DNA from 2 places in the Pseudomonas entomophila genome. Region 2 is predicted to be linked to the other one. Evidence: riboswitches for the same ligand, from Rfam matches in the RefSeq annotation. Region 2 holds a riboswitch; the other holds the start of a gene.

Region 1 (3,499 bases), 380 kb from region 2:
CGCTGCCACGCCGGTCGTTCGGCGGGTCCTGCGCCGCACCGCCCAACGTCACCACATAATAAGTTCAATAAAACGGGTACCGACCTATGCTCACGTTCCTCGCCCTGCGATCCGCACCGTCACGTTCGTCTTCTCCTTATCGCCCCACGGTTCACGCGCCCTGTGCGCGCTGACCTTTCGGCCACCGACAAGAACAACGGAGACAACATGGCCCGCACAAGCTCCCAAGCCAAGAAAGCCACCGCCAGCGGATGGATCGGCTCTGCCCTCGAGTACTACGACTTCTTCATCTATGCCCAGGCCGCGGCGCTGATCTTCCCGCAGATCTTCTTCCCCTCCACCGACCCGAAAATGGCCATCATCGCCTCGCTGGCCACCTACGGCGTCGGCTACCTGGCCCGCCCGGTGGGCGCCTTCGTGCTCGGCCACTGGGGCGACACCCGCGGGCGCAAGAACGTGCTGCTGCTGTGCATGTTCCTGATGGGCCTGTCGACCATGGCCGTGGGCCTGCTGCCCACTTACCACGACATCGGCCTGCTCGCCCCGGCGTTGCTGGTGCTGCTGCGCCTGGTCCAGGGCTTCGCCGTGGCCGGCGAGATCTCCGGGGCCAGCTCGATGATCATGGAGCACGCGCCGTTCGGCCGCCGTGGCTACTACGCCAGCTACACGCTGCAGGGCGTGCAGGCCGGCCAGGTGATGGCGGCGGCGGTGTTCCTGCCGCTGGCCTACTTCATGCCGAGCGAGGCCTTCAACGAATGGGGCTGGCGCATTCCGTTCCTGATGAGCGCGCTGGTGCTGTTGGCCGGCTTCATCATCCGCAAGGAGGTCCACGAAACCCCGGCCTTCGTCCAGGAAGAGCAGCAGGACAAGGTCGCCAAGTCGCCGATCAGCGAAGCCTTCCGTCACAGCTGGAAGCACATGGTGCTGGTGATGTTCATGGCGCTGATGAACGTGATCCCGGTGGTCGCCACCATCTTTGGCGCGGCCTACGCGGTGCAGCCGGCCTACGGCGTGGGCTTCGACAAGAGCGTGTATCTGTGGATCCCGGTGGTGGGCAATATCGTCGCGGTGCTGGTGATCCCCTTCGTCGGCAACCTCTCCGACAGGATCGGCCGCCGCCCGACCATGATCGCCGGTTGCCTGGGCTCGGGCCTGCTGGCGTTTGTCTACCTGTATGCGATCAGCATCCACAACGTGCCACTGGCCTTCGCCGCCTCGATCGTCATGTGGGGCATGGTTTACCAGGGCTACAACGCGGTGTTCCCAAGCTTCTACCCCGAGCTGTTCCAGACCCGCTACCGGGTTTCGGCCATGGCCATCGCGCAGAACGTCGGCACCATGCTCACCGCCATGCTGCCGGCGCTGTTCGCCACCGTGGCACCGCCGGGCTCGGACAACATCCCGCTGGTGGTGGGCGGGCTGGCATTCTTCATCACCTGCGTGTGCGCGTTCGCGGCATACCTGGCGCCGGAGACCCACCGGCTGGCCATGGAAGACCTGGGCAACCCGCAGGCAACGCCCATGGCGCAGGAAGCCTATGAAGCCAACCGCAAGGGCAACCTGAAAGCGTTCGGGCATTGAACGCCGCGGGGCAGACCTGTCGCGCACTGACAGTGCCTGGCCCATCCAGATGATTGACTCCCCCCTCGTTCGATGGTCAGATGCGCGCCAGTTTCAGGTGTCCTGCGCCGCCGTGCGCAGGGTGAAACGGGAAGCCGGTGAGTCGTTGTCACGACAAGTCCGGCGCTGCCCCCGCAACGGTAAGCGAGCGACCCCTTCGACAGACCACTGTGCACCCGCATGGGAAGGTGAAGGTTTCATGCCCCTCGCAAGCCCGGAGACCGGCCTGAAGCCTTACTTGGCAACCCGCGGTGGGCGGGCGCAGGCCGGTCATCGCGTGCGCGCCTGCGTATGTGGTTCGCCTTTGCGTGTTTTCCACCGGGATCCATTCATTCCTGCAGCAGTGGAACGACATGTCCCGATTCAACAAGCTTCACACCCTGGCGGCCTGCCTGGCCGTCTCGCTCCCGGCCCTGGCCGACGACCACCAGGGTGCCCCGCTCACCCTGCCCTCGACGGCGGTCACCGAGACCCGCGAGCCCTCGGCCATCGACCTGGCCACCCCGACCCAGGCCGGTTCACGGCTGAACCTCAGCGCCCTGGAAACCCCGGCCAGCACCAGCAGCATCAGCGCCGAGCAGATCCTGCAACGCAACAACCTCACCGTGCAGGACGCCGTGACCCGCTCCCCGGGCATCACCTTCATCGGCACCCCCGGTGATGGCGGCACCGGCCTGTCGGCGCGCGGTTTCAGCGGCCAGGGTTCGGTGATGACACTGTTCGACGGCGCGCGGCTGTACACCGGCGCCGGCACCCTGACCTTCCCGGTCGACCCGTGGATGGTCGAGCGCATCGACGTGCTGCGCGGCCCGGCGTCGGTGCTGTACGGCGAAGGCGCCACCGGCGCGGTGGTCAACGTGATCCCGAAAAAACCCTTCGCCGGCGAGATCCACAACCGCCTGCGCCTGGGCTACGGCTCGTGGGATCGCCAACAGCTGGGGCTGGACAGCGGCGGCAGCCTGAGCGAACGCCTGAGCTACCGGGTCACCCTCAACAAGCAGGAAGGCAACGGCTGGGTCGACCGCACCGACTCGCGCAACCTGTCGCTCAGCGCCGCCCTGCGCTTCGATGCCAGTGACGACCTGAGTTTCACCCTCGCCCACGAGCGTGGCGACGCCGAGCCGGCCAACTACTTTGGCACGCCGCTGATCGACGGCCACTACCGCGACAGCCTGCGCAAGAAGAACTACAACGTGCAGAACGACGTGCAGCGCTACCACGACGAGTGGACGCGCCTGACCACCGACTGGACGCTCAGCGACACGGTCTCGGCCAGCAACCTGCTGTACTACATCAAAAGCCGCCGCCACTGGCGCAACGCCGAGGACTACACCTGGAACGCCGATGAGGGCCTGCTGCAACGGGGCAGCTACCTGGAGATCAAGCACAACCAGGAGCAGCTCGGCGACCGCCAGAGCTTCACCTTCGACCACGGGCTGTTCGGCCTTGCGAGCAAGACCGTGGTGGGTGTCGAGTACAACAAGATCCGCTTCAACGTCGACAGCAACGCGCCCTACAACGACGACGGCGTCGACCTGGTCGACCCATGGAACCCGGCACCGAGTGGGTTCCACAGCGCCTCACCGCTGCGCCCGCAAAACCTTTCCACCACCCACACCGTCGCGCTGTTCGCGGAAAACCGTACCCAGTTGACCGAGCGCCTGTCGCTGGTCACCGGCGTGCGCCGCGACCAGAACCACATCGACCGCGACAACCTGATCGATGGCTCGCGCAGCGACGTCAGCCTGCGCGGCGGCAACTGGCGCGCCGGGCTGGTCTATGCGCTCAGCGACGATCTGTCGGTCTACGGCCAGTACTCCACCAGCGAGGACGGCGTCGGCAACCTGATCAGCCTCAGCCAGAAACAGATGGACTTCGA
Region 2 (3,499 bases):
CGCGGGCACCCAGTCCCTGCTCGCTCTGTTCCCAGGCAGGCTGGTTGTCCTGGGCGCAGATCGCCTGCAACACCGGCACGTCGCGGCGCAGCGGGCGCAGGTTGGGCTGTTCGGGGCTGGACAGGGCGAAGCCGGTGGTGTTGATCACCACTTCGGCCTCGACCGCGTCGAGCCAGTCTTCAACCTGATCGAGGCAAGCGCGCTCCTTGAGGCTGGCCACGGCGATCGGCAGCGGATTCAGGCCGCAGGCCTGCAGACGCTGGCAGAACACGTCAATGAACGCGGTGTTGGCCGCTTGCAGGTGCGAGCGGTAGAACAGCAACGGCGCCACCGGGAACGTCGGGTTCCATTCTGCGTACCAGTCCTCGGGCACCGCGCTGGCCTTGTTCGGGTGGTAGACCGCGGTGCGCGGCAACGGTTGCGGCTCCTGCCACGGATAGTCACGCCCGAGCCACAGGTTGGCCAGGCAGTTGAACAGGTTGACGGCGTTGGCCTTGCCGCCCTGGCGCAGGTAGTGCCAGAGCCGCTCGGCCTGCTCGCCACGCACCGTGCCCAGGTCGGTCAGTTGCGGATCGGGGCGATCATCGCCCGGCACCAAGATCAGTTGCACGCCTCGGTTGGCCAGTTCCACCAGTTGCTCGACACCATAGCGCCAGTAGCCGACGCCGCCGTGCAGCGAGACCAGAATCACCTTGGCGTGGCGCAGCACCTCGTCGACATAGAGATCGACCGAGGCATGGTTCTGCACCTGCATGGGGTTGGCCAGGCGCAGGCTGGGAAAGTCCTCCGGCAACTGCTCGGCGGTTTCGGCCAGCAGTGCCAGGTGCGAATCACCGCTGCAGAGGATCACCAACTCGGCGGGAGTCTGGCCGAGATCGGCGATGCTGTCGTCCGGCACGAAGCCGCCGGGCTGGGTCCGCAGCAGGTGCATGGGTCAGGCGCCCAGGGCCTGGCGCAGGCGCGCTTCCAGTTGCGCGGCATCGAGGTCCTGGCCGATCAGCACCAGGCGGGTGATGCGCGGCTCTTCGTTGCGCCAGGCGCGGTCGAAGTGCTTGTCGAAGCGGGTGCCCACGCCCTGGATCAGCAGGCGCATCGGCTTGCCGGGGATGGCGGCGAAGCCCTTGGCGCGCAGGATGCCGAACTCGGTGACCAGTTGCGTGAGGGCGTCGAGCAACAGGCTTTCGTCGGCTTCGGGCAGGTCGAGGGAAATGGAGTCGAAGGCGTCGTGGTCATGGTCGTCATGGTCATCGCCATCGTGGTGCGAATCGTGGTGGGTGCGCCGGCCATCGATATGCGCCTCGGACTCGGCACCCACGCCCAGCAACACCTCCAGCGGCAGGCGACCGCTGCTGGCCTCGATCACCTTGACCGCCGGCGGCAGCTCTTCGGCCACTTCGGCGCGGACCTTGGCCAAGCCTTCTGAATCAATCAGGTCGGCCTTGTTCAACACCACCAGGTCGGCGCTGGCCAGTTGGTCGGCGAACAGTTCGTGCAGGGGCGACTCATGGTCGAGGTTGGGGTCGAGCTTGCGCTGGGCGTCGACCTGGTCCGGGTAGGCGGCGAAGGTGCCCGCTGCCACGGCCGGGCTGTCGACCACGGTGATCACCGCGTCGACGGTGCAGGCGTTGCGGATTTCCGGCCACTGGAAGGCCTGGACCAGAGGCTTGGGCAGCGCCAGGCCGCTGGTTTCGATGAGGATGTGGTCCAGGTCGCCGCGACGGGCCACCAGTTCGCGCATCACCGGGAAGAACTCTTCCTGCACCGTGCAGCACAGGCAACCGTTGGCCAGCTCATAGACGCGGCCATTGGCCTCTTCTTCGCTGCAACCGATGCTGCACTGTTTGAGAATTTCGCCATCGATGCCCAGCTCGCCGAACTCGTTGACGATCACCGCGATGCGGCGGCCCTGGGCGTTGTCGAGCATATGGCGGAGCAAGGTGGTCTTGCCCGAGCCGAGGAAGCCGGTAACGATGGTGACGGGGAGCTTGGCCAGTGTTTTCATGTCGCGGTGCCCTTGGCGGCTGTGGCGCGGGCATGCAGGACGATAGCCACGGGCCGTGCCGGCCTGGCTGGTTCGCCACCGGATCACCCCGCCCGGTTGAAAGTCGAAAACGTCACGAGGCAGGTCTCCTGGCTCGCACTGCGCCGACAAGAATGCCAGCTGGATGGCGCCTTCCCGCGCGTGCGCAGTGGCTGTGCCGATCCGTTCCAGTGCCTACAGTTGCGGGGGCAGCCGCGGCATCGACCGCGTTCCCGTCTTAGCTCCGGCCAACGCCGGAGAACCTCGAAGCGGCAAGGCTACGCAGAGCCTGCCTTGCGGTCAACCGCCGCCGCCATTGACGCAAGGTTCGCCCCATGATTTGCTAGCGCACTGCGTTCAGGTGCCCCCTTGGGGTGAAACGGGAAACCGGTGCGTCACGCGTCTCTTTGCAAGAGGCCGGACAATGCCGGTGCTGCCCCCGCAACGGTAAGCGAGTGAAGCGTCTTGACCACTGTGCCCGTCGACACGGCATGGGAAGGTGACGCCAACAACGGAGCCCCGCTCCACCTCGCCAGCCCGGAGACCGGCCTGACGCCACATGAACACCCCGCGGTGGGCGGGCGCTGTCGCATACCTGGGCGAGCTTCGCCCGGGGTCGCCGCGCTTGCCCGTTGCCCCAATGCCCGACAAAAGCAACAGCAGAGGAACGCGTCATGCCCATCACCAGCACGAAACACAGCATCGCCACCCCCGTCAGCCTCAGCCAGCGCATGATCATCGCCATCGGTGCCAGCCTGCTCGGCCTGTGCCTGGTCTACTTCGCCGGTTTCTCGCACATCGAGGCGGTGCACAACGCCGCTCATGATACCCGCCACAGCGCCGCCTTCCCCTGCCACTGAGTACGCCCGCATGATCACGCGCATCGCCCGTACCGCGGGCTTCAGCGGGCTGCTGGCCGCCCTGCTGTTGACCCTGCTGCAAAGCTTCTGGGTCGCTCCGCTGATTCTCCAGGCGGAAACCTACGAGAACGCCGCCCCCGCCGCCGAACACCACGCGCATGGCGAGGCCGCCGCGCCCCACGAACATGAGCACAGCGCCGAAGCCTGGGCGCCGGAGGATGGCTGGCAGCGTGTGCTGTCCACCACCGGCGGCAACCTGGTAGTGGCGGTAGGCTTCGCCCTGATCCTTGCCGCGCTGTACAGCCTGCGCGAGCCTGGCCGTGTCAGCACCGGCGCGCTCTGGGGCCTGGCCGGTTTCGCCGTGTTCTGCCTGGCCCCGACCCTGGGCCTGCCACCCGAACTACCTGGCACTGCCGCCGCCGACCTTGGCCAACGCCAGACCTGGTGGGTCGCTACCGCCGCTGCAACCGCAGCAGGTTTGGCATTGCTGGTGTTCGCCCGTCACTGGCTGCTCAAGGTGATCGGCGTCGCCCTGCTGGTCATCCCCCATGTCATCGGCGCGCCGCAACCGCCCGTGCATGAGAGCCTGGCGCCGGAAGCCCTCGAAGCGCAGTTCAAG

The links. Region 2 has a riboswitch for cobalamin ahead of cobW (cobalamin biosynthesis protein CobW). Riboswitches for the same ligand answer to the same signal wherever they lie in the genome.
Region 1: linked by a shared signal. The riboswitch ahead of IM733_RS03455 (TonB-dependent receptor) and the one ahead of cobW (cobalamin biosynthesis protein CobW) in region 2 are both predicted to bind cobalamin.

Annotation. Positions count from the first base shown of each region.
Region 1 covers NZ_CP063832.1:759,653-763,151, reverse strand. The annotation lists gene IM733_RS03460 (MFS transporter) at 208-1,581, shown strand; cobalamin riboswitch at 1,660-1,864, shown strand; gene IM733_RS03455 (TonB-dependent receptor) at 1,974-3,499, shown strand, end outside.
Region 2 covers NZ_CP063832.1:1,138,204-1,141,702, reverse strand. The annotation lists gene cobN (cobaltochelatase subunit CobN) at 1-931, opposite strand, end outside; gene cobW (cobalamin biosynthesis protein CobW) at 935-2,002, opposite strand; cobalamin riboswitch at 2,104-2,302, opposite strand; cobalamin riboswitch at 2,363-2,587, shown strand; gene IM733_RS05190 (CbtB domain-containing protein) at 2,695-2,880, shown strand; gene IM733_RS05185 (CbtA family protein) at 2,891-3,499, shown strand, end outside.